4 regions of the Pseudomonas sp. GW821-FHT09H03 genome follow, and region 1 is predicted to be linked to each of the others. Evidence: predicted binding sites of a transcription regulator. Region 1 holds the regulator's gene; each other region holds the start of a gene.

Evidence for each region. Region 1 encodes FliA, which starts transcription of late flagellar genes. Its sites were predicted from a motif close to CTAAAGTTTNNNNNNNNNNNGCCGNTAA; they were not measured.
Region 2: flgM (flagellar biosynthesis anti-sigma factor FlgM) is a predicted target of FliA. The motif match lies at 5,050-5,077, and genes of this name have one in related genera.
Region 3: AC07OG_RS06190 (methyl-accepting chemotaxis protein) is a predicted target of FliA. The motif match lies at 5,406-5,433, and genes of this name have one in related genera.
Region 4: AC07OG_RS05825 (flagellar protein MotY) is a predicted target of FliA. The motif match lies at 3,016-3,043, and genes of this name have one in related genera.

Annotation. Positions count from the first base shown of each region.
Region 1 covers NZ_JBWKOF010000019.1:99,664-106,960, forward strand. Annotated here, with positions in the region: gene flhA (flagellar biosynthesis protein FlhA) at 106-2,235, shown strand; gene flhF (flagellar biosynthesis GTPase FlhF) at 2,247-3,572, shown strand; gene fleN (flagellar synthesis regulator FleN) at 3,689-4,519, shown strand; gene fliA (RNA polymerase sigma factor FliA) at 4,516-5,256, shown strand; gene AC07OG_RS23255 (chemotaxis response regulator CheY) at 5,424-5,795, shown strand; gene AC07OG_RS23260 (protein phosphatase CheZ) at 5,817-6,605, shown strand; gene AC07OG_RS23265 (chemotaxis protein CheA) at 6,653-7,297, shown strand, end outside.
Region 2 covers NZ_JBWKOF010000021.1:65,748-73,044, reverse strand. Annotated here, with positions in the region: gene AC07OG_RS24115 (sensor histidine kinase) at 1-358, shown strand, start outside; gene AC07OG_RS24110 (glutamine synthetase family protein) at 592-1,833, shown strand; gene AC07OG_RS24105 (MFS transporter) at 1,896-3,272, shown strand; gene AC07OG_RS24100 (flagellar brake protein) at 3,336-4,082, opposite strand; gene AC07OG_RS24095 (flagella synthesis protein FlgN) at 4,173-4,640, opposite strand; gene flgM (flagellar biosynthesis anti-sigma factor FlgM) at 4,689-5,015, opposite strand; gene flgA (flagellar basal body P-ring formation chaperone FlgA) at 5,212-5,973, opposite strand; gene AC07OG_RS24080 (chemotaxis protein CheV) at 6,057-6,989, shown strand; gene cheR (protein-glutamate O-methyltransferase CheR) at 7,037-7,297, shown strand, end outside.
Region 3 covers NZ_JBWKOF010000003.1:282,722-290,018, forward strand. Annotated here, with positions in the region: gene purU (formyltetrahydrofolate deformylase) at 1-13, shown strand, start outside; gene AC07OG_RS06170 (hypothetical protein) at 100-276, shown strand; gene gpgF (glucosaminyl phosphatidylglycerol flippase) at 263-1,258, opposite strand; gene gpgD (N-acetylglucosaminyl phosphatidylglycerol deacetylase) at 1,255-2,031, opposite strand; gene gpgS (N-acetylglucosaminyl phosphatidylglycerol synthase) at 2,024-3,145, opposite strand; gene AC07OG_RS06190 (methyl-accepting chemotaxis protein) at 3,370-5,259, opposite strand; gene AC07OG_RS06195 (helicase HerA-like domain-containing protein) at 5,448-6,935, shown strand; gene AC07OG_RS06200 (DUF721 domain-containing protein) at 7,056-7,297, opposite strand, start outside.
Region 4 covers NZ_JBWKOF010000003.1:202,903-210,199, reverse strand. Annotated here, with positions in the region: gene AC07OG_RS05835 (hypothetical protein) at 1-541, shown strand, start outside; gene AC07OG_RS05830 (argininosuccinate synthase) at 705-1,922, opposite strand; gene AC07OG_RS05825 (flagellar protein MotY) at 2,051-2,959, opposite strand; gene pyrC (dihydroorotase) at 3,110-4,156, shown strand; gene rnt (ribonuclease T) at 4,153-4,830, shown strand; gene AC07OG_RS05810 (peroxiredoxin) at 4,929-5,531, opposite strand; gene AC07OG_RS05805 (bacterioferritin-associated ferredoxin) at 5,839-6,057, shown strand; gene bfr (bacterioferritin) at 6,256-6,732, shown strand; gene grxD (Grx4 family monothiol glutaredoxin) at 6,912-7,253, opposite strand.

The sequences.
Region 1 (7,297 bases):
AACCTCCATTTCAACCTCCCGCCAAAGTTGGAAGGCTTCTTGCAGTAGCCGCCCTGCGCCCGCTTCAGGCGTCAAAAGTTTGCTTTAAAGGAACGGGGAATACCGGTGGATCGCTCTCAGTTAATCAACACAGCCCGCACGAACGTTGCCGATTTGAGTCGTGGCAATCTGGGCGTGCCGTTGTTGCTGCTGGTCATGCTGGCGATGATGATGTTGCCGGTGCCGCCGTTCCTGCTGGACGTGTTCTTCACGTTCAACATTGCCCTGTCCATCGTCGTGCTGCTGGTCTGCGTGTACGCCTTGCGTCCGCTGGATTTCGCGGTGTTCCCGACCATTCTGCTGGTGGCGACGTTGCTGCGGCTGGCGTTGAACGTGGCCTCCACGCGAGTGGTGATGCTCCACGGGCAGGACGGCCACGCCGCCGCGGGCAAGGTGATCCAGGCTTTCGGTGAGGTAGTCATCGGCGGCAACTACGTGGTGGGTATCGTGGTCTTCGCGATCCTGATGATCATCAACTTCGTCGTGGTGACCAAGGGTGCCGGGCGGATTTCCGAGGTAAGCGCGCGTTTTACCCTCGATGCGATGCCCGGCAAGCAGATGGCAATCGATGCCGACCTCAACGCCGGATTGATCGATCAGGCCCAGGCCAAGGCCCGTCGCTCGGAAGTCGCCCAGGAGGCCGAGTTCTACGGTTCGATGGACGGTGCCAGCAAGTTCGTTCGCGGTGACGCCATCGCCGGCCTGTTGATTCTGTTCATCAACCTGATTGGTGGCATGGCGGTCGGGATTTTCCAGCACGGCATGAGCTTCGGCGATGCCGGTCGGGTGTACGCGCTGTTGACCATCGGTGACGGTTTGGTGGCGCAATTACCATCACTGTTGTTATCGACCGCGGCGGCGATCATGGTGACCCGTGCTTCCGGTTCGGAAGACATGGGCAAACAGATCAATCGGCAGATGTTCGCCTCGCCCAAGGCGCTGGCAGTGGCGGCCGGCTTGATGGCCGTCATGGGCCTGGTGCCCGGCATGCCGCATTTCTCCTTCCTGACCATGGCCGCCCTCGCAGCCGGTGGCGCTTACCTGTTCTGGAAAAAGCAGAATGCGGTGAAGGTTCAGGCACTGCAGGAGGTCAAGCGCCAGCAGGAGCTGCTGCCATCACCGGCCCGCGCCATGGAAACCAAGGAGCTTGGCTGGGACGACGTCACGCCGATCGACATGATTGGCCTGGAAGTCGGTTATCGCCTGATTCCGCTGGTGGACCGCAACCAGGGCGGCCAGTTGCTGGCGCGGATCAAGGGGGTGCGCAAGAAGCTGTCCCAGGATCTGGGCTTTTTGATGCCGACCGTGCACATCCGCGACAACCTCGACCTGGCGCCAAGCGCCTATCGCCTGACTTTGATGGGGGTGATTCTCGCTGAAGCAGAGATTTACCCTGACCGCGAATTGGCCATCAACCCGGGGCAAGTCTACGGCTCGCTCAATGGCATAACCGCCAAAGATCCGGCTTTTGGCCTGGAGGCGGTCTGGATCGAAATCAGTCAGCGGGCACAGGCGCAATCCTTGGGTTACACCGTGGTCGACGCCAGCACGGTCGTGGCCACCCACTTGAACCAGATTCTGTACAAGCACTCCAGTGAACTGATCGGTCACGAAGAAGTGCAGCAACTCATGCAATTGCTGGCAAAAAGCTCGCCAAAACTCGCCGAAGAGCTGGTTCCGGGTGTGGTTTCGTTGTCGCAACTGCTCAAGGTTCTGCAGGCGTTGCTGGCCGAGCAGGTGCCGGTGCGCGACATTCGCAGCATTGCCGAAGCCATCGCTAACAACGCCGCCAAGAGTCAAGATACTGCCGCTTTGGTGGCCGCCGTGCGCGTCGGCGTGTCCCGTGCAATCGTGCAAAGCATTGTAGGCACTGACTCCGAGCTGCCTGTGATCACCCTGGAGCCAAGGTTGGAACAAATATTGCTCAATAGTCTGCAGAAGGCAGGGCAGGGCTCAGAAGAGGGTGTTCTGCTGGAGCCGAGCATGGCTGAAAAGCTGCAGCGCTCGTTGATCGATGCGGCACAGCGTCAGGAGATGCAAGGTCAGCCGGTGATTCTGCTGGTAGCCGGTCCGGTTCGCGCGATGCTCTCGCGATTCGGCCGACTGGCAGTCCCGGGTTTGCATGTGTTGGCTTACCAGGAAATTCCTGACAACAAGCAAGTGACCATCGTTGCGACAGTAGGCCCCAACGGCTGAGGTAGTGGTTTATGCAAGTTAAGCGTTTTTTCGCCGCCGATATGCGTCAGGCCATGAAGCTGGTTCGTGATGAGCTGGGCGCTGATGCCGCCATCATTGGCAACCGCCGGATCGCCGGTGGTGTCGAGCTGACGGCTGCGCTCGATTACAAATTGTCGGCGCTGGCGCCTCGTGTTCCGAACATGGAACTCGAAGACGAGCTGCGCAAGACCCAGTCGCGGATCGTTACCGCCCAGGCCGAACTGAGCCTGCGTGGCGAAGGCGAGAGCGACAATGCAACCAATCGCCAGTTGTTCGCCGGCCTGCCCCTGACAGCCGCCGAGCCGCTGATCGAACCGACCCTGGCCGAGCCGCGGCGTCCCGCTCCGGCCCCGGCTGTGGCGGCAGGTGTCGATCCTCGTGCGCTCGACTCCATGCGTTTTGAACTCAACAGCCTGCGCGAACTGATGGAAGTCCAACTCGGCTCCCTGGCCTGGAATCAACTGCAAGGCAGCCGTCCGGATCAAGCCAACCTCTGGCGTCGCCTGCAACGCATCGGCCTGTCCGGCCCGTTGTCACGCGACCTGCTGGGGCTGATTACGGATATCGAGGAGCCGCGTCAGGCCTGGCGCATGTTGCTGGCGCACCTGGCGCGGATGATCGTCACCCCGGAAGTCGAACCTCTGGAAGAGGGCGGTGTGATCGCCATGGTGGGTCCTGCCGGCATGGGCAAGACCACCACCCTGGCCAAGCTGGCGGCGCGTTATGTGCTCAAGTACGGCGCGCAGAACATCGCGCTGGTCAGCATGGACAGTTTCCGCATCGGTGCCCAGGAGCAGCTCAAGACCCTCGGACGCATCCTCAATGTGTCGGTGACCCACGTCGATCCGGGCCAATCCCTGGTGCAGGCGCTGGAGCCGTTGCTGCGCAAACGGGTGGTGTTGATCGATACCGCCGGCCTGCAGGCCAGCGATCCGGCGTTGCGCATGCAGCTCGAAAGTCTGGCCGGTCGCGGCATCCGTTCAAAAAATTATCTGGTTCTGGCAACCACCAGCCAGAAACAGGTTCTAACTGCCGCTTATCACAGTTACAAGCGCTGTGGGCTTGCTGGCTGCATTCTGACTAAACTGGATGAGACGGCGAGCCTGGGCGAGGTGTTGAGCCTGGCGATCGGCCATGAGCTGCCGGTGGCTTACCTGACTGATGGACCGCGGATCCCGGATGATTTGCATCTGCCCCGTCGTCACCAGTTGGTCAGCCGCGCCGTCAGTGTGCAAATGCAGGAAGAGCCCAGCGAAGAAGCCATGGCTGACATGTTCGCTGATATCTACCACAGTCCGACCAAGCAGGTTGGCTGAGGTAATAATGAATAGATTTTGTACCTACATCGATGGTCTGCCATGCATTGTTCCGTTTGCGAACGCGCAGCCAGTAATGTGGCCTCCGTCTATGCAAGACAAGGTAGTGAAATAACATGGGCAGCATGCATCCTGTACAGGTGATCGCGGTGACCGGCGGCAAAGGTGGCGTCGGGAAAACTAACGTGTCAGTGAACTTGTCCCTGGCTTTGGCTGAACTTGGCCGGCGCGTTATGTTGCTGGACGCCGACCTGGGCCTGGCGAACGTTGACGTCCTGCTGGGGCTGACACCCAAACGTACCCTGGCCGACGTGATCGAAGGCCGCTGCGAACTGCGCGATGTACTGCTGCAGGGCCCCGGCGGCATCCGTATCGTTCCGGCCGCATCCGGCACTCAGAGCATGGTGCATCTGAGCCCCGCGCAACACGCCGGCCTGATCCAGGCCTTCAGTGATATCGGCGACAACCTCGACGTACTGGTGATCGACACCGCTGCGGGCATTGGTGAGTCGGTGGTCAGTTTCGTTCGCGCAGCCCAGGAAGTGTTGCTGGTGGTCTGCGACGAGCCGACCTCGATCACCGACGCCTACGCCTTGATCAAGTTGCTCAATCGCGACTACGGCATGAACCGCTTCCGCGTCCTGGCCAACATGGCCCAGAGTCCGCAGGAAGGGCGCAACCTGTTCGCCAAGTTGACCAAGGTCACCGATCGCTTCCTCGACGTTGCCTTGCAATACGTCGGCGCGGTGCCCTACGACGAAAGCGTGCGCAAGGCTGTGCAGAAGCAGCGTGCGGTCTACGAAGCGTTCCCGCGTTCCAAGTGTTCGCTGGCGTTCAAGGCGATCGCGCAGAAGGTCGATGCCTGGCCGCTGCCTGCCAACCCCCGTGGGCATCTTGAGTTTTTTGTCGAGCGTCTGGTGCAGCAAACCGCAGGTCCGGTTCTATGACAGCCAGCGGTTACAACCTTTACAAGAAGTCGGCGCGTGACGCGCAGTACGAGCTGATCGAGCGTTACGCGCCGCTGGTCAAACGCATTGCTTACCACTTGCTGGCGCGTCTGCCGGCCAGTGTCCAGGTCGAAGACCTGATCCAGGCCGGGATGATCGGCCTGCTCGAAGTTTCAACCAAATACGACGCCAGCAAAGGCGCGAGCTTCGAAACGTACGCGGGCATTCGAATCCGCGGCGCGATGCTCGATGAAGTGCGCAAGGGGGACTGGGCGCCACGTTCGGTCCACCGCAATACCCGCATGGTCAGCGACGCAATTCGCTCGATTGAAGCTAAAACCGGCCGTGACGCTAAAGATCACGAGGTTGCGGCCGAACTCCAATTGAGTCTCGACGATTATTACGGGATTTTGAACGACACCCTGGGCAGCCGGTTATTCAGTTTCGACGATCTGTTGCAGGACGGCGAACACGAAGGGCTGCACGAGGATGGCGCGAGTGCTCATCTGGAGCCGTCACGCGATCTGGAAGATGAACGCTTCCAGGCAGCGCTGGCGGACGCGATTGCCAATTTGCCGGAGCGTGAGCGACTGGTGTTGGCGCTGTACTACGACGAAGAACTGAACCTCAAGGAAATCGGAGAGGTCCTGGGGGTCAGCGAATCTCGGGTCAGCCAGTTACACAGCCAGTGCGCGGCCCGTTTGCGGGGGCGTTTGGGGGAGTGGCGAGCGCGCTGAAGGCAGTGTGGGGACACTGCGAACGAGACTGGTGCGGATTTGAACGGCACCGGTCGCGATCTGTTGTGCTCCAGACAGTCATCGAGTGCTTTGCCGGATTGATTGAAATGGCGCGTCCAGGTGCTGGGCGCGTTTAAGACTGCTTGGAGGTCGAATTGGACAAGAACATGAAAATCCTCATCGTTGATGACTTCTCAACGATGCGGCGGATCATCAAGAACCTGCTGCGTGACCTTGGGTTCACCAACACCGTCGAGGCCGACGATGGCACCACTGCCATTCCGGTGCTCAACAGCGGAAGTATCGACTTTCTGGTAACGGACTGGAACATGCCTGGCATGACCGGTATCGATCTGTTGCGTCACGTGCGCGCCGATGAAAAGCTCAAGCACTTGCCGGTGCTGATGGTGACCGCTGAAGCCAAGCGCGAGCAGATCATCGAAGCGGCCCAGGCCGGCGTCAACGGCTATGTGGTCAAACCCTTCACGGCCCAAGCGTTGAAAGAAAAAATCGAGAAGATTTTCGAACGCATCGGTTGATGAGCGCGCCACGGGGGAGCTATGGGCAATAACGAGTCTTCATTGGGCGATTTTGAATCGACCCTGAAAAAACACGCCGTCGAACTGGTCGCGAGCCTTGAGAAAGGCAAGTTCGGCGAAGCGGTGCAATTGATCCATGAGCTCAACCAGACCCGTGACCGCGGCCTGTATCAGGAAGTGGGCAAGCTCACCCGCGAACTGCATAGCGCCATCGTCAATTTCCAGATTGACCCGAACATGCCGCAGGCCAAGGAGGTCTCGCAGATCACCGACGCCACCGAGCGTCTGGGTTATGTGGTCAAGCTGACCGAGGCCGCAGCCAACCGCACCATGGATCTGGTGGAAAGCGCCACGCCACTGGTCAACAGCCTGGCTGATGAGGCCCAGGCCTTGAGCACCGACTGGGGACGCTTCATGCGCCGTGAAGTCGGGGCTGAGGAGTTCCGTGCATTGGCGCGGCGAGTCGATGGCTTCCTGGCGCGCAGCTGCACGGACAATCGTGCGGTGTCGAGCAACCTGAATGACATCCTGCTTGCTCAGGACTATCAGGACCTCACCGGTCAGGTGATCAAACGTGTGACCACACTGGTCACCGAAGTTGAAAGCAACCTGCTCAAGCTCGTGCTCATGGCCAGCCAGGTGGACCGCTTTGCGGGCATCGAGCATGACCGTGAAGCGATGCTTGCCGAAAAAGATCCACAAAAACATCTCTCTCAGGGTGAAGGTCCGCAGATTCATGCCGATAAAAGAGAAGACGTTGTGTCCGGTCAGGACGATGTGGACGATTTGCTATCCAGCCTAGGGTTTTGAAATTTTAGGTTTTTTAGGTTTTTAGACCTGTTAGGAGCACCCCATACATGAGCTTCGGCGCCGATGAAGAGATCCTTCAGGATTTCCTGGTGGAGGCTGGCGAGATTCTGGAGCAGCTGTCCGAACAGCTGGTCGAGCTGGAAAGCCGACCTGATGATGCTGACTTGCTCAATGCAATTTTTCGCGGTTTCCACACTGTAAAGGGGGGCGCCGGGTTCCTCCAGCTCAACGAACTGGTGGAGTGCTGCCACATCGCCGAGAACGTGTTCGACATCCTGCGCAAGGGTGAGCGTCGCGTCGACTCGGAACTGATGGACGTGGTTCTCGAAGCGCTGGACGCGGTCAACGGCATGTTCAGCGAAGTCCGCGAGCGCAGCCCGATCACCGCTGCCACACCACAATTGCTTGCGGCACTGGCCCGCCTGGCCGAGCCGCAATCGGCTGACGAAGTGGCTGCTGTCACTGCAGTGGTTGAAACGCCTTTGGCTGAAGCCGAAACGGGCGATATCACCGACAATGAATTCGAACAACTGCTGGACTCGCTGAACGCCGTCAAGGCTCAGGCCGAGGCGCCGGCACCTGTTCCTGCGCCGGTCAGCGCCGCTGCCGGCAGCGATGAAATCACCGATGCCGAGTTCGAGTCGTTGCTCGATCAACTGCACGGCAAGGGCCAGTTTGCCGTTGATGCGCTG
Region 2 (7,297 bases), on a different contig from region 1:
GGACCCCTTGAGTCCGTTGGGTTTCTTCGACCGCGAACTGGTCGCGTCAGTGCTGGCCAACTGCATTAACAACGCCGTTCGTTATGCACGTCACGCCATCTTGATCAGTGTCAGCGACGAGGCCGGGCAACTGGTGCTGACCGTCAACGACGATGGCGAAGGGTATCCGGCGCAGATGATCGAGCATCAGGCCGATTATGTGCAGGGCATCAATCAAAGCAGCGGCAGTACCGGGTTGGGTCTGTACTTTGCCGGGCGAATTGCCGCATTGCATCAGCGCAATGGCGTCGCCGGGCGCACTGAAATCAACAATGGCGGCCCTTTGGGCGGCGGTGTGTTCAGACTCTACCTGCCCTGACCCTGTAGAAGCAGCCTGCGGCAGCTGCGGTAGGTTGTTTTTTTTGTTTAACGCTGCTTGATATTCCGAACACGTGGAGCCTATTTTGTACGGTCGCCGTTCGCGGCTCGCACAATAACAAGGATAGCGTCATGACGACCGTTGGCCTGAATTCACTCGCGCAGCGATTGACGGGCATTGATGAGATTGAATGTGTCACGCCGGATCTCAATGGCGTACCGCGGGGCAAGGTCATGACCGCAGAGGGATTTCTGGCGGGGCGCAGGTTGCAGTTGGCGCGTGGTGTGCTGCTGCAATGCATGATGGGCGGGTATCCACCGGCACGTTTTTACGGCAGCGATGATGGCGACCTGGCGCTGGTTGCGGACCCGGCGCAAATCCACCGCTTGCCCTGGAGCAAGCCGGCAAGAGCCCTGGCTATCTGTGATGCAGATGAGTTGGACGGTTCTGGCTCCGGTCTTTCCACCCGCAGCCTGCTCAAAGCGGTGATCGCGCGCTATACGGCCCGTGGTCTGGCACCGGTGGTGGCCACCGAAGTAGAGTTCTTCGTGTTCGCGCCCAATCCCGATCCGAATCAGGCGTTCCAGCCGCCGTTGGGCCTGGACGGTCGTCGCGAGGACGGGCAGTCGGCATTCAGCGTCAGTTCCAATAACGGCTTGCGGCCGTTCTTCAACGAAGTCTACGAGTCCATGGCGGCCCTTGGGTTGCCACGCGATACCTGCATGCATGAGATGGGGGTCAGCCAGTTCGAGATCAATCTGTTGCATGGCGATCCGCTGCTGCTGGCCGACCAAACCTTCCTTTTCAAGCACCTGCTCAAGGAAGTCGCGCTCAAGCATGGCCTGACGGCGGTTTGCATGGCCAAGCCGCTGGCACATACGCCGGGCAGCTCGATGCACATTCACCAGAGCATCGTCGAAATCGCCAGCACACGTAATGTATTCAGTGACGACGCCGGGCTGGAGACCGCGACTTTCCGCCATTTCATCGCCGGTCAGCAGGCCTGCATGGCGGATTTCACCGCGTTGTTTGCACCCAACGTAAACTCCTATCAGCGCTTGTGCCATCCCTACGCTTCACCGAACAATGCCTGCTGGTCCCACGATAACCGGGCGGCCGGTTTGCGTATCCCGGCCAGTGCGCCTGTCGCGCGTCGGGTCGAGAACCGCTTGCCTGGGGCTGATGCCAATCCGTATCTGGCCATTGCCGCGAGCCTGGCGGCGGGGTTGCATGGCATCGAGAACCAGTTGGAGCCGAGCGAGGCCAGCCAGGGTGAATTCGAGGTGCCGGATAATCTTTCATTACCCTGTACCTTGCATGCGGCGCTTGAGCGTCTGAAAGGTAGCCAGTTGGCCAAGGAACTGCTCGGCACGGAGTTCATCGAAGGCTACATCGCCTCGAAGACTATGGAACTGACCAGTTTCCTCGATGAAATTACTCCCTGGGAGCGGCGTGTTTTAGCGGCCCAGGCCTGACGATCTGTCGACATGGGCTATCGTTTAGCGGTAGCCCGAACTTCACTGCAAGGAGTCGCTCGTTGCGCCAAATCTGGAAGTCCTTTCGAGGCCTTTATTTCGCCTCGCTGATGATGTTGATCGGCTCGGGCCTGCTGAGTACTTACCTGGGCCTGCGCCTGGCCGCAGACAATGTCGACAGCCTGTGGGTCGGTGCGTTGATGGCCGCCAATTATTTCGGCCTGGTGCTGGGCGGCAAGATCGGCCACCGCCTGATTGCCCGGGTCGGGCATATTCGTGCCTATTCGGCCTGTGCCGGGATCGTCGGTGCGGCGGTGCTTGGTCATGGCCTGATCGACTGGCTGCCCGCCTGGCTGTTCCTGCGGGTGATCGTCGGCCTGGGCATGATGTGTCAGTACATGGTCATTGAGAGCTGGCTGAACGAACAGGCCGATGCCAAGCAACGCGGCCTGGTGTTTAGTGGTTATATGATCGCGTCGTACCTGGGCCTGGTGCTGGGTCAACTGATTCTGGTCATGCATCCGAGCCTGGGCCTGGAGCTGCTGATGCTGGTCGCGCTGTGCTTTGCCCTGTGCCTGGTGCCGGTGGCCCTGACCCGGCGGATTCACCCGGCCCCGTTGCACCCGGCGCCGATGGAGCCGCGGTTCTTTATCAAGCGTGTGCCCCAGTCGTTGAGTACAGTGCTGGGGGCGGGTCTGATCGTCGGTTCGTTCTACGGTCTGGCACCGTTGTATGCCTCGCAGCAAGGGCTGTCCACGGAGCAGGTCGGTCTGTTCATGGGTAGCTGTATTTTTGCCGGCTTGCTGGTGCAGTGGCCGTTGGGCTGGTTGTCCGATCGTTACGACCGGGCGCTGTTGATCCGCAGTTTTGCCTTCAGTCTGGCGCTGGCTGCATTGCCCCTGGCGATCATGCCGCAGGTGCCGCTGGAGGTACTGTTCATTGCCGGCTTCCTCTGTTCGCTGGTGCAGTTCTGCCTGTACCCGTTGGCAGTGGCGTTTTCCAACGACCACGTCGAAGGCGATCGCCGGGTGTCACTGACGGCGATGCTGCTGGTGACCTATGGTGTCGGCGCCAGTATCGGGCCATTGGTCGCCGGCGTGCTGATGAAGCTGTTCGGCAGCCAGATGCTGTATGCGTTCTTCAGTTTCTTTGCCTTGATACTGGTATGGCGGATCCGTCCGAAAGCGGTGACCAACCTGCACCAGGTGGACGACGCGCCGCTGCATCACGTGGCCATGCCGGACAGCATGTCGAGTTCGCCTCTGGTGGCGGCGCTTGATCCGCGGGTCGATGAACAGGTGGTGCAGGATCAGATGTGCAATCCGGTGAGTTCGGAGCCGGACGCTGAAACCGAAACCGAAACAAAGCCGGAATCGGACCCACCGCCAGAAGACCCGGACTCGGGGCGTGAGCAAAGCTTCACCGAGGCCAGGCCGTAATCGCGATGCATAAAAAACGGGCAGTCACCGCCAGGGACTGCCCGTTTTTCATGAAGCGTTGAATCAGATGTCGTCTTTGTCGAAGCGGCGCGCTTCGCGTTGCAGCTGGTAGACGAACCGCTCGACCTGACGCTGCACCAGCCCGCTCATGTTGTGGAAACGAATGCCGGCGAAGGTGGTGGCGATCTTTTCTTCGAAGTGCAGGTAACGCAGCTCGACCGGTGCCGTCATTTTGCCAAAGGGCAACTCGGCGTTGAATCGGTCATAAACCTGACCCAGTTGCAGGCTGCCAGTAATGTCGCCTTCGAAACGCAGCTTGCAGCCAGTCGCGGAGATATCCAGCAGCTTGCCGGGATAGGCTGTCTTGAGCTTCTCGCCGTCCAGGTTTACGTCTACCAGTTGCGCCAGCTTCAACGCCGCCCGGAACGCATTGCGACGCTGATGGTAGATCACTTCATCCGGCAGGGTGCCGCGATAGCAGCGACCGCCAGCGGACTCATCGATGCTCAACCGGCCATTGCTTTCCCAGGCAATGCGCACGCCTTCGTGGAAGCCTTCGACCTTGAACGGCTCGCCGGCGAGCAAGTAACGTTCGCCATCGCGAGGGACCATTTCGTCCAGCGCAATCATGCCGCCTTCACGGTCCAGATCAACCAGATAGCTCTGGAAGCGCTGGCTGCGTTCATGAAAGGTGATGATCAGGGGGTCGTGGCTTTCAAGTAACTGGCGCAGGTTGCTGGAGATTTCCAGAGGCGTGGAGAGCACCTTGGGTGGCTGCGGGGAATCATCCACATTTAGGGCATTTGACACGGCTAATCAATCTCCAGGCAAATTTGACTACAACTGGCTATCATTTTGCCAGTATGTTGCGCTTAGTGATAGAGCGGGCTCAACGTGGAGCTAGGCCTGACTGAGTGCGCGAGGCTTGGCAAGCTTGGAGAAAGTGCCGCTGGCGTCGTAAAGCGCCGGGGTTTCACCGCCATTGAGGATTTTCAACTGGGTGGCCGTGGCCATTTGCTGGGTCAGGATCGACTTGCCGTTGTTGGCGTTGATGGCCTGGCATTGCGCGAGTAGATCGGTCAGCGCGTCACTTTGCGCCAGCAACTGTTCGCCAATGCTTGATTGGCTGGCCAACTGCTCCAGACCCTGGCGGCTGGTCGGCAGATTGAGGCTGGTGAGTATTTCACTGCGCTTGCGGCCATGCTGTTCAAGCAAGACGATCAGGGCCTGTTTCTGCGCCAGAATGTCCTCGAGCAATGGCATGTCGCGGCCATGCAAGGCAAGCGATTCGGTCTGCAGCAACTCCAGCAGATGTTGCGTCGGTGCAAAGTCGTCGGTAATCAGTTGCAGTAAATGAGTGTCGTGCATGGCGGGCCTTGGGTTTTAAGCGTCCAAAAGCCTGGCGCCGGCCGGGGCCTAGCGCTGGGCTTCGAAGTTGAGCAGTTTGCTGGCTACGCGGTTGCTGTCGACTTTATAGCTGCCATCGGCAATCGCTGCTTTCAACTCGGCCACGCGGGCTTTGTCGACGGCAGGCTGATCGCGCAGCTTGTCAGTGACCTTCTGCAACTGCTGAGCCTCTTCGCTGAAATGTACCGATTCCCCGCTTTTGACGGTACCGGCCTGTTCGGCCGCGGATTCCAGCGGCGCGGATTTGCCGGCTTCGGCAGTTTCCCTGGCGGCGCTGGTACGTGTACTGCCCGTAGGGGACGAGGAGCTGTTCAAACGGCTGAAATCGATGACCATGATAAAACCTCTGGGAATTTGGACGCTTGCCCTGTTTTCGGCCATACCCTGGAAAACTTTAGGCTCATTTATCAATGAGTCTGCGCGCGTCAACGCTTGCCGTGCATAGGGCACAGTTTAGGGAACCGCCGGGGCCAGCGCCATGTTTTCGCAAGCCAGGCGCTTGATGGGCACAGAACATCGCCAAATCAACTCCCTACATGAATACCTCCACCTGCCCGGGCGCGGTCACCTGCGCCTTGATAACCCGTTGAGAGTTCAGGTTTTTCACCCGTATCTGTTCGCTCAGGCCGCCGTTTGAAAGGGCTTCTCCGGGCATTCGCACACTGAGCGTGCCACTGCGGGCGGTAATCACGACCTGATCGCCCTTGCGTATGACTTCCGCCTGTTCGATATGCACCAGGGTAATCAACTGGTCTGCGACCATTGGTCGGGTCAGTCGCTGCCCGATCGCCTGGTCCAGGGAAGTCAGGTAGCCCTGGTTGATCGAGCTGATGTCGCGTTCGCGCAGGATCACGTCTTCAGGCTCGACGATGGCTGCGCGGCGCAATGGCCGGGCGACGGTCACGACATCGCGGAACAGGCGTACTTGAGCGGGTACGAAGACGGTCCAGGGGCTGGCGCCCTCACAACGGACCTTAACCGTGACGCGCCCCAGTGGCTTGGCCGGGCTTTCGAGTGACGCTGTCAATTCCTTGTCACACATGGGCATGCGCAGTCGCGGATCGAGCTGGTTGACCTGTATCTCGTAGCGACCTTCGGTTTGACTGGTAGCCAGATAGTCTTCTACGGTGAATTCAAGAAACCCCTGGGTGACGCCGATAAGCATGTCAGGCAAGGTAACCGCGTCAGCAAGGGCAGGGCTGCCAGCGTTGAACAGGCAAACGGCCGCGAACACGCCGAATAATTTGCGGCAGGGCGTGGTCAGGTGTCGGAAAAATGTCGGTTCTGTGTTCATGACAGATAAAAAAGCAAGCGCCGTGCCGTTTAGTGATGAAGGTGCGTCGCAACAACACTTGGCGTTGGTGTAGGAGTCTGGGCATGGCTGGTGTAATGGATTCGGTGAACCAGCGCACGCAACTGGTGGGGCAGAATCGCCTTGAGCTGTTGTTGTTTCGTCTCGACGGTCAGCAGCTGTATGGAATCAACGTATTCAAGGTTCGGGAGGTGCTGCAATGCCCCAAACTGACGTTGATGCCAAAATCCAGTCCTGTGGTGTGCGGTGTGGCAAATATTCGCGGGGCGACCATCCCGATCCTTGATCTGGCGATGGCAACCGGCTCTGGTGCTCTGAAGGACAAGAACAATCCTTTCGTGATCATCACGGAGTACAACACCAAGACCCAGGGTTTCCTGGTGCGCTCGGTGGAGCGCATCGTCAACATGAACTGGGAGGAGATCCATCCGCCACCCAAGGGCACCGGTCGCGATCACTACCTGACGGCGGTGACACGGGTCGACAACCAGTTGGTCGAAATCATCGACGTCGAGAAAGTGCTGGCGGAGGTGGCGCCTACTTCTGAGGTGATTTCGGTTGGCGTAGTGGATGTTGAAACCCAGCACAAGGCGTTGTCCTTGCGTGTACTGACGGTCGACGACTCGTCCGTGGCGCGCAAGCAGGTCACGCGATGCCTGCAAACGGTCGGCGTAGAAGTCGTAGCGCTCAATGACGGGCGCCAGGCACTGGATTACCTGCGCAAGCTGGTCGATGAAGGCAAGAAACCGGGGGACGAGTTCCTGATGATGATCTCCGACATCGAGATGCCGGAGATGGATGGGTACACCCTGACGGCCGAGATCCGCAACGACCCGCGCATGCAGAATCTGCATATCATCCTGCACACTTCGTTGTCGGGTGTTTTCAATGAGGCGATGGTCAAGAAAGTTGGTGCCGATGACTTCCTGGCCAAATTTCGCCCTGATGACCTGGCATCCCGGGTAGTCGACCGGATCAAAGCAGCAGACTTCAGCTAGGGGCTCGTTGCTCCTGGCGGTCAACACGATTTTAGAGGCGGACATCATTGTCTACGGGTAATTTGGATTTCGAACAGTTCCGGGTTTTCCTGGAAAAAGCCTGTGGCATTTTGCTCGGTGAAAACAAGCAGTACCTGGTCTCCAGTCGTCTCAACAAGCTGATGGAGCAGCAAGGCATCAAGTCTCTGGGTGAGTTGGTCCAGCGCATGCAAACCCAGCCACGCAGCGGTTTGCGTGAGCAGGTGGTAGACGCCATGACCACCAACGAAACCCTGTGGTTTCGTGACACTTATCCGTTTGAGGTGTTG
Region 3 (7,297 bases), on a different contig from region 1:
CGTGGTGTTCTGACAGCCCAACGACAGGGTTGAAATTCGAAGGGCCTGGGCGTTCAATCGCTTCAGGCCCTTCGCCGTTTCTGCACTGAGGATATGAACATGGCTGATCCGTTGGACAAAGCCACTTCCAAAGCACCAGCCACATTGGGCGAAGGCTGTTTGAGTCGCTACGACCCTGATGATCTGAGTGCTGAAGACGGAACCGATTTTCCTGGGGCTGCCCAGTTGTGGGAGCAACTGCAACAAGAGTCTGAGGACAAACTTACGCCTCCTTGAACCTCATCAACTTCTTCAGCAATGGCCGCCCGACCATCAGCAAAAAAACCGGGCCACCCACCAGCAAGTAAAAGTAATACGTCACCGCGCGCCAAATCAGAATCGCCGCAGCCGCTGTCGATTTCCCCACCATGGGCGCCAGCAACGCCGCCGAGGTCAATTCCGCCGCCCCGGCACCACCGGGCAACAGGCTGAATTGCCCGGCGCTCAGCGAAAGCATCTGGATCAGAAAACTCCAGGCCCACTGCAAATCCGCTCCCAGGCCCCGTAGCGCCAGGTACAGCACGCTGTAGCGCAACCCCCAGTGCAGGCAGGTCAGGGCGAACACCATGATCAACGTCTGAAAAGGTAACCTGAGGGTGTCGGTAAAAGCCGCCAGAAAATGCAGGAGCTTTCGTGCCCAGCGCATTCGGGTGCTACTTTTAACCTTCAGACGCGCCAGCAAACGACCGCTATGACGAATCAGCAGCCGATGATAGCGGGCCAGCATCACGCAACTGAACAACCCGCCGAACATCGAAATGGCGCTCACCATCAGCAGCCACTCCATGCGTTCGCTGAGGTGCTGGAACAGTGCGTAAATCAGGATGCCGCTCAGTGCGCAGAGGAAAAACAACAGGTCACTGAGCTGGTCCATGGCAAACACCGCGCTGCTCCTGGCCGGGCGCACGCCGTGACGGGCGAGCAAGCCCATGATGGTCAGCGGTCCGCCGCTGCCGCCAGGAGTGGCGCAGTAGGCGAATTCGGCAGCCATCACCACGCCAAGGCTTTTCAATGGACCCAGCTTGTCGCGCTGGTCGGCGAGTAACAGGCGCAAACGCAGAGTATTGATAATCCAGCACAGCAGGATCATGGCGAACATGATCAGCAGCCAGTTCAGCGGGAAGCCCTGCAGTCTCGACCACGTCTCGTTACCGCCCAGCAACAACGGAATCAGCACCGCAGCGAGCAGGCCGACAACCAGCACAATCACCCGACTCATGCGGCGCGGCCTATACAGTGGCTGTGCTGCGCCAACCACTGCGCCTTGGTCAATGGCACACGTCCGTCCTCGAGCAGGCGCTTGAGAGTTTGCAGCCAGTAAGTGCGGGAGAACTCATGTCGCATGTCCACCGGGTGCAGACCAAGGCGAATCACGGGGGCATCCTGCCAGCGCTGCTCACGGCGATCGCTGACAATCTTCGATATTCCCCGCCGCCAGGCACTGCGGGCACTCCACACCAGCCCCGGGGCATCAATCGCCGTGAATTCTGGCAGGCGATATAAATGCTGCGCATCGCTGGTGTAACTCAACGGGAGCTGGCGCAGCGCGTCCCGAGTGCCTTCGCTCATCAGCCAGGCAGGCGCGACGAAACCCTGTAGCGGCCAGCCGTAGCGTTGGAACAGTTCGACACCGGCGTGGAGTCGGCTGAGGGCTGCTTCCCGGGACAAGCTGTAAAACTCGCCTTCGTGGGTGTAGATCCGGCGCATGAACCAGTCGCGGGGATTGCTTGCCCTTGGACCGTCATCACAATGGAAATAGCCATGCAGGGCCAACTCGTCGCCCCGCGCGATCCGTGTTCCGAGCAGGCGGCGCATTTGCGGATGGGTGTCCAGATCGCTGTGACGGTGGAAGTCCGGTACCACCAGCCAGGTCATCGGTATGTCGCCCAAGGCATCGACGGCTTCGACGAACGGCTGGTAATCACTCCAGGTCGGCGGCGCGACGTCATGCAGCACAAGTAACAGGCCGCGATTGTTCATGGGCTCAACCATTGGCCGTCAGCGGCCAGTGACTGCCCAGTACGGCGTGGTAGTGCCCCAACAGACTATCGACCACGGCGTCCCAGGCGTAATGCCGTTCGACATGGCTGCGAGCCTGTCGACCCAGTACCGCGCTGGCGCCATTGAATAATTCACGCACTGCATTGGCCATTGCTGCGGGATCGTTGGGCGCGCAGAGCAGGCCGCATTCTTCGGTGACAATCTCCTGAAAGGCACCGGCCGCCACCGCTACCACCGGAATGCCGCTGGCCATGGCTTCGAGGATCACCAAGCCAAAGGTTTCCTGATCTCCGGCATGCAACAGCGCATCGGCACTGGCCATCAGCCGCGCGACCTGGGCGGCTGGACGAAACCCATCGATTACCGTGACATTACCCGGCACCGCGGCGGGCGTCGACGAACCGACCAGCAGCAAGTGATAGCGCCGGCCCAGGCGTTTCATGCAGTCCAGCAGCACCGGCAGGTTTTTTTCCTTCGAGCCACGCCCCGCGAAGATCAGCAAATGAGTATTTTCATCAATGCCCAGTTCGGCCCGCAGTTCCGGGTCCCTGGCACTGGGATGGAAGGTTTGCAGGTCGACTCCCAGCGGTTGCACGAAAACGTTCTTCACCCCCAGCCCGACCAGCTTGTCGGCCATGATCCGGCTTGGCGCCAATACCCGGTCAAAGTTGCCATAGAGCTTGCTGACATAGGCTTCGACGTTGGTCGTCACCCAGTTGCCCATGCGATTGCTCACCAGCAGCGGCAGGTCTGAGTGATAAAAACCGATGACCGGGACATCAAGTTGCCGACGCGCATCAAGCGCCGCCCAGGCGGTGAGGTAGGGGTCACCGACTTCGATCAGGTCAGGTTGCAAATCCTGCAAGACATTACGCCAGGGCGCGAGGCGAAGAGGGAAGCGATAGCCTTTGCCGAAGGGCAGGGCGGGGGCCGGAACCTTGTAGATGCCATCCTGTTCACTCAAGGATGATCCGGGAATCAGCAAGCTGTGGCGAATGCCTGGCCTGATGCCGAGGCGACGGTGCTTGGCATCCAGATAAGTTCGCACGCCCCCACTGGCAGGGGCGTAGAACATGGTTATGTCAGCGATATGCACGGTGAACATCCCTCCGGTCCGGTCCTGGTACTCCCTTGGTTGACCTTTATGAAGAATAGATGTTCGGTTGGGGTTTTGCGGGTGGGGGGCAGCCGGGCTGTATATAGAGTTCTTGATGGCCTCTTCGCGAGCAAGCCCGCTCCCACAGATTATCTGCGTCGTACACAAAACCTGTGCCCGATGAGGATCCCTGTGGGAGCGGGCTTGCCCGCGAAGAGGCCCGCAAAAGCGCCTTAAATCCGGAAACTACCCACCAGTTGCTTCAACCGCGCGGCCTGCTGCTCCAGATCCGAGCACGCCCGCAACGTCGACTGCAGGTTTTCCACACCTTCCTGGTTCAGCGTATTGATCTCGGTGATATCGACGTTGATCGACTCGACCACCGCCGTCTGCTCCTCGGTCGCAGTGGCCACCGATTGGTTCATGCCGTCGATTTCACCGATGCGCAGTGTCACGCTGTTGAGGCGCTCGCCCGCCAGGTTGGCGATTTCTACGCTGTCCTGACTGTGGCGCTGGCTGTCGCTCATGGTGCTGACCGATTCCCGGGCGCCGACTTGCAGCTCCTCGATCATGGTCTGCACCTGTTGCGCCGATTCCTGGGTACGGTGCGCGAGGTTGCGAACTTCGTCCGCCACCACGGCGAAACCACGACCCGCCTCACCGGCACGGGCGGCTTCGATCGCGGCGTTGAGTGCCAGCAAGTTGGTTTGCTGGGAAATGCTGGTGATGACTTCGAGGATTTGCCCGATGTTCACGGTTTTGTTGTTCAGCGACTCGATGTTGGTACTTGAGGCACTGAGCATGCTCGACAGCTGATTCATCGCGACAATGCTGCGGTCCACGACTTGCTGGCCGTCTTCAGCCAGGCTGCGGGCGTCGCTGGCCTGTGTCGATGCCTGCGCGGCGTTGCGCGCGATTTCCTGGGTGGCGGCGCCGAGCTGGTTGATCGCTGCCGCCACGCTGCTGGTGCGCGAGGCTTGCTGGTCTGAGTTGAACATCGACGAGTTGGAAGCGGCCACTACGCGCAACGCCACTTCGTTCACTTGCCCGGTCGCCGAGGACACTTCGCGGATCGAGGTGTGGATACGCTCCACGAAACGGTTGAATGCGGTGGCGAGGCTGCCGAATTCATCGTTGTTCTCGATGGTCAGGCGTTTGGTCAGGTCGCCTTCGCCGTCGGCAATGTCGGCCATGGCGCGGGTCATCACGTGCAGCGGCTGGATCAGGATGCGGATCAACATGCCCAGCAGGGCAATGATGATGGCCACTGCGATAACGGTGGCAACGACCGCCGAAGTACGGAATTCGCTGAGCATCGAGAAGGCTTTTTCCTTGTCGACCGACAGACCGATGTACCAGTTGACCGAAGGCAGACCTTTGATCGGGGTGAAGGAGACAATGCGTGTCTTGCCGTCGACCTCTACCTCGGCAAAGCCGCTGCCGATGCGCGGGGTATCTTTCGGATAGGCCTCGCTCAGGGATTTCATGACCAGCGCTTTGTCCGGGTGAACCAGGATCTTGCCGTCGGCACTGACCAGAAACGCATAACCCATGCCGTCGAAGTCACGGGCGCTGAGGGTGTCGATCAAGGTTTGCAAGCTCAGGTCACCGCCCACCACTCCGACACTTTGTCCGGCTTTCCTCGAGGCCGTGGCCATGGAAATGATCAGCTGCCCGGTCGCCGCGTCGATGTAGGGTTCGGTCAGGGTAGGCGTGCTGCTGCTTTCTGCACCTTTGTACCAGGGGCGAACCCGCGGATCGAAGCCATCAGGCATCTTCGCATCCGGACGAATGGTGAAGTGCCCGGTGGCGTCACCCAGATAGGTCGCCATGAACGTCGACGTCAGGGCTTTCTGTTCCAGCAGCGCCGATACGTTGGCCTGCTCTGGATTGATCGCAATATTTTGCGAGAGGTTGTCGATCAGCAGAATGCGGCCGGTCAACCAGGTCTGGATATTGTTGGCGGTCACATCGCCCATCTCGTTGAGATAATTATCCAGGTCCTGGCGAATGGCATTGCGCTGCAAATAGTCGTTGTACAGCGTAAATGAGGCGAAGGCGGCAATCACGATAAGAGCCGCGGCTAGCAGGATCTTATGGCTGAAGCGCAGATTTTTGTTCATGGCTTGAGGTTCCGCTAAGGTCTTAATGTCCAGTGCGTGCTTTTTATAAAAGCGCGCGGATTGGGCAGTGTTGAAACAAGCTGATATTTCCGTCTTTCCTTAGGGGAAATGTCCTACTCGATTTTCAGACTGGTCTGTCGTTACCTCTATCGGCCGTGCAGGATTAAAGATTAACCATGGGTGACCAAATGCCTGATTCATTGCAACTCGTTATCGGTGCCGACCTCGCCGGTCAGCCGATTGCCCAGGCAATGCGCCTGGCGAACCGCCACGGTTTGATCGCGGGTGCCACCGGCACCGGCAAAACCGTCACGTTGCAACGCTTGGCCGAAGCCTTCAGCGATGCCGGAGTGGCGGTATTCGCCGCCGACATCAAGGGTGACCTTTGCGGTCTGGGCGCTGCCGGCACCCCCCAGGGCAAAATTGCCGAGCGCATCGCCGGGATGCCCTGGCTGAACCACAAGCCTCAGGCATACCCGGTGACCTTATGGGATGTTCACGGTCAGTCAGGTCATCCATTGCGCACCACCCTGAGTGAAATGGGGCCGCTACTGCTGGGAAGTCTGCTGGAGCTGACGGACAGCCAGCAGTCGGCGTTGTATGCCGCATTCAAAGTCGCCGACCGCGAAGGCTTGTTGCTGCTGGATCTCAAGGATCTGAAGGCGTTGCTCAATCACCTGCGCGACAACCCGCTGTTGCTGGGTGACGACGCCGCGCTGATGACAACAGGCTCCAGCCAGGCGCTGCTGCGGCGCCTGGCGACCCTGGAGCAACAGGGCGCCGAAGCCTTGTTTGGCGAACCGGCGTTGCAGCTCGAAGACATTCTGCAGCCAACCGCCGACGGTCGCGGGCGAATTCACCTGTTGGATGCCAGCCGCCTGGTGCACGAGGCGCCAAAGGTCTACGCGACCTTTCTGTTGTGGCTGCTGGCCGAACTGTTCGAGCAACTGCCGGAGCGCGGTGATGCCGACAAACCGTTGCTGGCGCTGTTTTTCGACGAAGCGCACCTGCTGTTCAACGGCACGCCCCAGGCGTTGCGTGATCGCCTGGAACAGGTCGTGCGCTTGATTCGTTCCAAAGGTGTGGGCGTGTATTTCGTGACCCAGTCCCCGGGTGACTTGCCGGATGATGTGCTGGCGCAGTTGGGCTTGCGTATCCAGCACGGGTTGCGCGCGTTCACCGCCAAGGAACAGAAATCCCTGCGCGCGGTGGCTGATGGTTTCCGGCCGAACCCGGCGTTCGACAGCCTGTCGGTCCTCACCGAGCTGGGGATTGGTGAAGCCCTGGTCGGCACTCTGCAGGAAAAAGGCACACCGGCAATGGTCCAGCAGGTGCTGGTGGCACCGCCGCAATCGCGCATCGGGCCGCTGAGCGCCGCAGAACGCACCGCGCTGATCGCCGGTTCGCCATTGCAGGGGCGTTATGACAAGCCGATCGATCGCGAGTCAGCCTATGAAGTGCTGATCGGGCGCAAGGGGCTGGCGCCTGAGGCCCAAGCCGCGCCCGAAAAACCGGCGGCTGCAGAGCCGAGCTTCACCGAACAGGCCGGGGAGTTTCTCGGTACGGCGGCAGGGAAGGCGCTGAAATCGGCGATGCAACAGGCGGCCAATTCGCTTGGCCGACAGCTGGTGCGAGGCTTGATGGGGTCGTTGCTAGGCAGCAAAAAACGCAGGTAGCGAGTGGAAAAAATCTAACTGTGGGAGCGGGCTTGCTCGCGAAGGCGGTGTGTCATTCAACATTGATGTCGGCTGACCCACTGCCTTCGCGAGCAAGCCCGCTCCCACATTGGATTTGTATCAGGTCCTGGGTCTGGCATGCGCCGCCAAGCGCTCCAGCGCCGCCCGTAGATTGGGGTCGCTGATGCCATCGGCCGTGGCCTGAATGGTCGCGGCCGCATCAACGGACAAATCCATCGTATGCCCGGTCGCGCCTCGCTGAACGGTAGGCGGCTGCACCTTGAACAGGATGCGCGTCAGATTGGCGAACTCGTCGAACATCTGCAGTTGCCGTTGCAGGCGTTTTTGCTGGTAACGCAGGC
Region 4 (7,297 bases), on a different contig from region 1:
TTTTCCGTTTTACCTGCTCTTGCTTTTCTTTGCCACACTAAACTTTAACTACCGCTCACTGTATGCCCCCTCGGACTTTGACGATGAAAAACACTTCGTCAAGGCAACGGACCACGCCGAGGACTCGGAGAACAACATCGCCAAGCGACAGTTTGGAGAATCGCTCTCGAGCACCTCGATGAATGGAGCGACTTCGGTCACATCGCCCTGCAATGCCCAAGGCCCGCCTGTGGAGATCGCCCTGGAGGCAACCCATTGCGCCCCGAACCACATCCAGTTGCCGGAAGAAGCGAAAGAGCTGCACATAGTTGACGTTCGCGGAACCAGCAAAAAAGCCGAGGTCAGCGAATTACTGGAGAGCATCCGGGTGCCACAGGATAAAGCGGCGCAGGTGATCATGTTTATCACATGTACCGAATCGGAGAATTTACTGAAGGCGAGTGTTCTTAAACACCTGAAACAGAAAACCAGAGGCAACACCACCTACCCCGTCGTGTACAACTTGTACTCACAACGACTGGCAGTTATCGACCCAGGCTGAAGGATAGGCACACGACAACCATGGCGGTTGAAGACCAATAAAAGTGCGAAAGCCTGAAAGGGCGAGCAGGCAGGAACAGGATCGCAATGGCAGACACAGAGCCCCCATTTCGGATGTGTGGCCTCGCAACGAGGCCACACACTCCATCACGACTTCAAAGGTCTCAGAACAGCTTGCGGCCTTTGTTTGCAGCAATGCGCATGCGCAGGGCGTTGAGCTTGATGAAGCCCGCAGCGTCCGCCTGGTTGTAGGCACCGCCGTCTTCCTCGAAGGTCGCGATGTTGGCGTCGAACAACGACTCATCGGATTTGCGACCTGTAACGATCACATTGCCCTTGTATAGCTTCAGGCGCACAACACCATTCACGTGGGCCTGGGAGGCATCGATCATCTGTTGCAACATCAGACGCTCAGGGCTCCACCAGTAACCGGTGTAGATCAGGCTGGCGTACTTTGGCATCAGCTCATCTTTGAGGTGAGCCACTTCACGGTCCAGGGTGATGGACTCGATCGCACGGTGGGCACGCAGCATGATAGTGCCGCCTGGAGTTTCGTAGCAGCCCCGGGACTTCATGCCAACGTAACGGTTCTCGACGATGTCGAGGCGGCCGATACCATGTTCGCCACCGATACGGTTCAGCGTTGCCAGCACGGTAGCCGGAGTCATCTCGACGCCGTCCAGCGCAACGATGTCGCCGTTACGGTAGGTCAGTTCCAGGTACTGCGGCTTGTCTGGTGCGTTTTCCGGGGAAACGGTCCAGCGCCACATGTCTTCTTCGTGCTCGGTCCAGGTGTCTTCCAGCACGCCGCCTTCATAGGAGATGTGCAGCAGGTTGGCATCCATCGAGTACGGGGATTTTTTCTTGCCGTGACGCTCGATCGGGATCGCGTGCTTCTCGGCATAGTCCATCAGCTTCTCGCGGGACAGCAGGTCCCACTCACGCCAAGGGGCGATCACCTTTACACCAGGCTTAAGGGCATAGGCGCCAAGTTCGAAGCGAACCTGATCGTTACCTTTGCCCGTGGCGCCATGGGAAATGGCGTCAGCGCCGGTTTCGTTGGCGATTTCGATCAGGCGCTTGGCGATCAACGGACGAGCGATGGAAGTACCCAACAGGTACTCGCCTTCGTAAACGGTGTTGGCGCGGAACATCGGGAAAACGAAATCGCGCACGAACTCTTCGCGCAAGTCGTCGATGTAGATCTCTTTGACGCCCATGGCCTGAGCCTTGGCGCGTGCAGGTTCGACCTCTTCGCCCTGACCCAGGTCAGCGGTGAAAGTCACCACTTCACAGTTATAAGTATCCTGCAGCCACTTGAGGATCACCGAAGTGTCCAGGCCGCCGGAATACGCCAGAACGACCTTGTTTACGTCCGCCATGCCATCACTCCACGGGGTTCTACGGAAAGCCGGGCAGTCTACCGCTCATGCAGAATAATTTACAGTGGCGCGACAGCTTATGACGACGAAGCGACAGATTATGTCGAGCTGGCGACGAAAAAACAGCATCAAGACGCTGAAGCGGTGGTCGCCGAGGCGGTGGTTTCCGGGGCCGGTTTTTCAATCGGGGCTACCCGCGCAAGGTGTACATTGACCCGGCGATTCTGCGCCCGGTGGGCATTGCTGTTGTTCGGAGCCAATGGATAGCGCTCGCCATGAAAACGCAAGGTAATCTGCGACTCCTGGATGCCGTTGGCCTTGAAGAAGTCCATGACCGCCAGGGCCCGACGCCGTGACAGGTCACGATTGGTAAGGCGGTTGCCGCCGTTATCGGAATGGCCGTCGAGCTCGATGTGATTAACCGTCGGATCGGCCTTCATGTACTCCACCATCACTTGCAGTCTGCCTTTCGCTGCGGCATCCAGTTCAATCCCGCCACCGGGAAAGCCCACAGCGGATCGCTTCACCTGTTCGAAATTCTGAGGCAACAGCTTGGCCACACAGCCTTGGTAATCAGCAAAGGCCTTGGTGAACCTGACCGGCAACAAGCGGACTTCCGACACCCGACCATCACCCGAAGTGTGCCGGACCACCGGACTGCGGCCGTCGATCAGGCCGCTGATCAGACGCCCGGCCTGAGCCTGCGAGCTGTTGAACAGCACATCGCCGCTGCCAACTCTCACCGTACCCAGATTGATATCGCCACGCCCCGGCTGCCATGGCGCAGCTGCTGCCAGCAAAGTCGCTGAACCGCCGCCGATCATCGGGTTGTAGGCTTTCAGACGAAATGTCGCCTGCTCGCCGGCGCGACGCACGAACTCGCCCGCCCCGAAATCGGCGACCGGCTGAGCCAGGCGGCATTCGAACTTGTCCCCTTCGACCCGCCACTCAATGCTTTCCAGAGGTGTCTGGAAAGTCAGCGCCATCGCGGGAAGGCTGGCAAACACACTGAGCAAGGCAAAATAACGCTGGCGCACGGCAGGCTCCACTGGCTTCAACTACTGAAAGACCGACATTACGGCATACCTGTTGGATATCGGACGCTTGCCACAAAACTTGATAGCGAGTGCCTGCAAGAGTCTTTTCCGGTAGCATTCCCCTGAGTTTGACCCGCCTGGAATCCCCTCATGTCCGACCGCCTGACCCTGCTGCGTCCCGACGACTGGCATATTCATCTTCGCGATGGTGCCGTGTTGACCAATACCGTCGCGGATGTCGCGCGCACCTTTGGTCGCGCCATCATCATGCCCAACCTGGTACCACCGGTGCGCAATGCGGCCGAAGCCGACGGCTATCGCCAGCGGATTCTCGCTGCCCGCCCGGCCGGCAGCCCGTTCGAACCCTTGATGGTCCTTTATCTGACCGATCGCACCCAGCCAGAAGAAATTCGCGAGGCCAAGGCCAGCGGATTCGTGCATGCCGCCAAACTGTACCCGGCCGGCGCGACCACCAACTCGGACTCTGGCGTTACCAGCATCGACAAGATCTTCCCTGCGCTGGAAGCCATGGCCGAAGTTGGAATGCCGCTGTTGATCCACGGTGAAGTCACCCGCGGCGATGTCGACGTGTTCGACCGCGAAAAAATCTTCATTGATGAGCACATGCGCCGTGTGGTCGAGCGTTTCCCGACGCTCAAAGTGGTGTTCGAACACATCACCACCGCTGACGCCGTGCAGTTCGTCAATTCGGCTTCGGCCAACGTCGGCGCGACCATCACCGCTCATCACCTGCTGTACAACCGCAACCACATGCTGGTGGGCGGGATTCGGCCGCACTTCTATTGCTTGCCGATCCTCAAGCGCAATACCCACCAGGAAGCCCTGCTCGACGCCGCCACCAGCGGCAGCGAGAAGTTCTTCCTCGGCACCGACTCGGCGCCCCACGCCCAGCATGCCAAGGAAGCCGCTTGCGGATGTGCCGGCTGCTACACCGCCTATGCGGCGATCGAGATGTATGCCGAAGCCTTTGAACAGCGCAATGCACTGGACAAGCTCGAAGCCTTCGCCAGCCTCAACGGCCCGCGCTTCTATGGCCTGCCGGCCAACACCGATCGCATCACCCTGGTCCGTGAAGAATGGACCGCCCCTACCAGCCTGCCGTTTGGCGAGCTGACCGTTATCCCGCTGCGCGCCGGTGAAAAACTGCGCTGGCGCCTGCTGGAGGAACACGCGTGAGTGAAGATCATTTCGACGACGAACAGGAAGGTCAAGGCGGTGGAGGTGGCTCGCGCCATCCAATGGCTGCCAGGTTCCGTGGCTACCTGCCGGTTGTCGTCGACGTAGAAACCGGTGGTTTCAACTCCGCCACCGACGCCCTGCTGGAAATCGCCGCGACCACCATCGCCATGGACGAAAAGGGCTTTGTTTACCCTGATCACACCTACTTCTTCCGGGTCGAGCCGTTCGAAGGCGCGAATATTGAAGCGGCAGCCCTGGAGTTCACCGGGATCAAGCTCGATCACCCACTGCGCATGGCGGTGAGTGAAGAATCGGCCCTGAACGATATCTTCCGCGGCGTGCGCAAGGCCCTCAAGGCCAATGGCTGCAAACGGGCGATTCTGGTCGGGCACAACAGCAGCTTCGACCTGGGCTTCCTCAATGCCGCCGTCGCGCGTCTGGACATGAAGCGCAATCCGTTCCATCCGTTCTCCAGTTTCGATACTGCAACCCTCGCCGGCCTGGCGTACGGCCAAACCGTGCTGGCCAAGGCTTGCCAGGCAGCGGATATCGACTTCGACGGTCGGGAGGCGCACTCGGCGCGCTACGACACCGAGAAGACGGCCGAGCTGTTCTGCGGCATCGTCAATCGCTGGAAACAAATGGGCGGCTGGGAAGACTTCGACGATTGAGGGTTTTCTCTGTAGGAGCCTGCTCGCTCCTACAGGGGCCTGAAACCCGCCCATAAAAACCGGCCACGAAGGCCGGTTTTTTTTACCCGCAACGCGCCTTACAGTGCGGCAGCGTGCTCGGTCAGGTAAGCAGCAACGCCTTCTGGCGAAGCGTTCATGCCCTTGTCGCCTTTTTTCCAGTTGGCAGGGCAGACTTCGCCGTGCTCTTCGTGGAATTGCAGAGCGTCGACCAGACGCAGCAGCTCTTCCATGTTACGGCCCAGTGGCAGGTCGTTGATGATCTGCGAGCGGACAACGCCTTTATCGTCGATCAGGAATGCGCCACGGAACGCTACGCCGTCAGCGGACTGAACGTCGTAAGCCTTCATGATTTCCTGCTTGATGTCGGCAGCCATGGTGTAACGAACCGCGCCGATACCACCATCGTTTACCGGGGTGTTGCGCCAGGCGTTGTGGGTGAAGTGCGAGTCGATCGACACAGCGACCACTTCAACGTTGCGCGCCTTGAATTCAGACATGCGGTTGTCCAGAGCGATCAGCTCGGACGGGCAAACGAAGGTGAAGTCCAGCGGGTAGAAGAACACCAGGCCGTATTTGCCTTTGATAGCCGAGGACAGGGTGAAGCTGTCAACGATTTCGCCATTGCCGAGTACGGCCGGTACGGTGAAGTCAGGGGCTTGTTTGCCTACGAGTACGCTCATTGGATATCTCCTGGTGAAAAAGCGTTGAAGAAAAAGGTTCATATCAGCCTGCCACCCTCAGGCGACAGCCCTGTGACACGAACCCATTTCGAAAAGACCGGTCATCATACACTGCGTTTTTGGCCTGTCCGTAACGGTTTCTCCCGTAGGTGTAAAAAAGGACGAAGGGTATTTCGGTTGACGGCGCGTCACTGGCCAACCGTTCGTCAGGCCTGTCAAAAACCCTTCTCAAAGCACTTTGACAATCATTCTCGTTAACATTAAGATCCATCGCAATCGAGACATAAACCAGCGACGGTCTTCCCTTATGTATGTTTGCCTCTGCACTGGCGTTACCGACGGACAAATCCGCGATGCGATCTATGAAGGATGCTGCAGCTACAAGGAAGTCCGGGCTGCCACCGGCGTCGCCAGTCAATGCGGCAAATGTGCCTGCCTGGCCAAGGAAGTGGTTCGCGAGACCCTGACCAAACTGCAAACGGCCCAGGCTGCGATTCCTTTTCCCGTAGAATTTACCGCTGCATAAATAACCTCTTTCAAAGAACCGGACTTATGTCCGGTTTTTTTATGCCTGAAAATCAATTACTTATGCTTTAGACGCGGAACAAAAACATTCTTATTCCGATTAATTTTCACTTAAGTTTCAATAAGTTACGTTTGACACTAAGAACTACCGGGCTCAAACTCTACTTTATAGTCAGCTAATAAAGGACAGGACCCCACCATGAAAGGCGACGTTACAGTCATCCAGCATCTCAACAAGATCCTTGCCAATGAGCTGGTCGCGATCAATCAGTACTTCCTGCATGCGCGCATGTATGAAGACTGGGGCCTGAACAAGCTCGGCAAGCACGAATACCACGAATCCATCGACGAGATGAAGCACGCGGACAAGCTGATCAAGCGCATTCTGTTCCTTGAAGGCCTGCCGAATGTCCAGGACCTGGGCAAGCTGCACATCGGCGAACACACCAAGGAAATGCTTGAGTGCGACCTGCGTATCGAACGCACCGGTCACGCTGATCTCAAAGTGGCCATCGCCCATTGCGAAACCGTCGGCGACTTCGGTAGCCGCGAACTGCTCGAGGACATCCTTGAGTCCGAAGAAGAACATATCGACTGGCTGGAAACCCAATTGGGCCTGATCGATAAAATCGGTCTTGAGAACTACCTGCAATCGCAGATGGGTGACGACGAGTAAATTCTCTCGATGCAACAAAAAAACCCCGCCCTCTTTCGAGTGGCGGGGGTTTTTATGCCTTGCTGCCTTCTGTAGGAGCTAGCCAGCTCGCGATGGGCGTAAACGATAACGCGGGGAGTCTGGTTCCCCGCGGCGCTCTTTAGTCCATCGCGAGCCTGCTCGCTCCTACAAAAAGCGAATCAGGCTTCGGACTTGTTGGCAGCAGCAGCTTCAACAGCAGCCTTGATGGTGGTCTGCAACGAACCGTCTGCAGCCATCTCGGTCATGATGTCGCTACCACCAACCAGCTCGCCACCGACCCACAGCTGTGGAAAGGTTGGCCAGTTGGCGTATTTTGGCAGGTTGGCGCGGATTTCCGGGTTCTGCAGGATGTCCACGTACGCAAACTTTTCGCCACATGCCATCACGGCCTGCGCGGCTTTCGCGGAAAAGCCACACTGCGGGGCATTCGGCGAGCCTTTCATGTAAAGCAGAATGGTGTTGTTGGCAATCTGCTCTTTAATCGTTTCGATGATATCCATGGAGCACCTCGGCTGAACTTTCCGACTCACGGGTCGGCACGGTG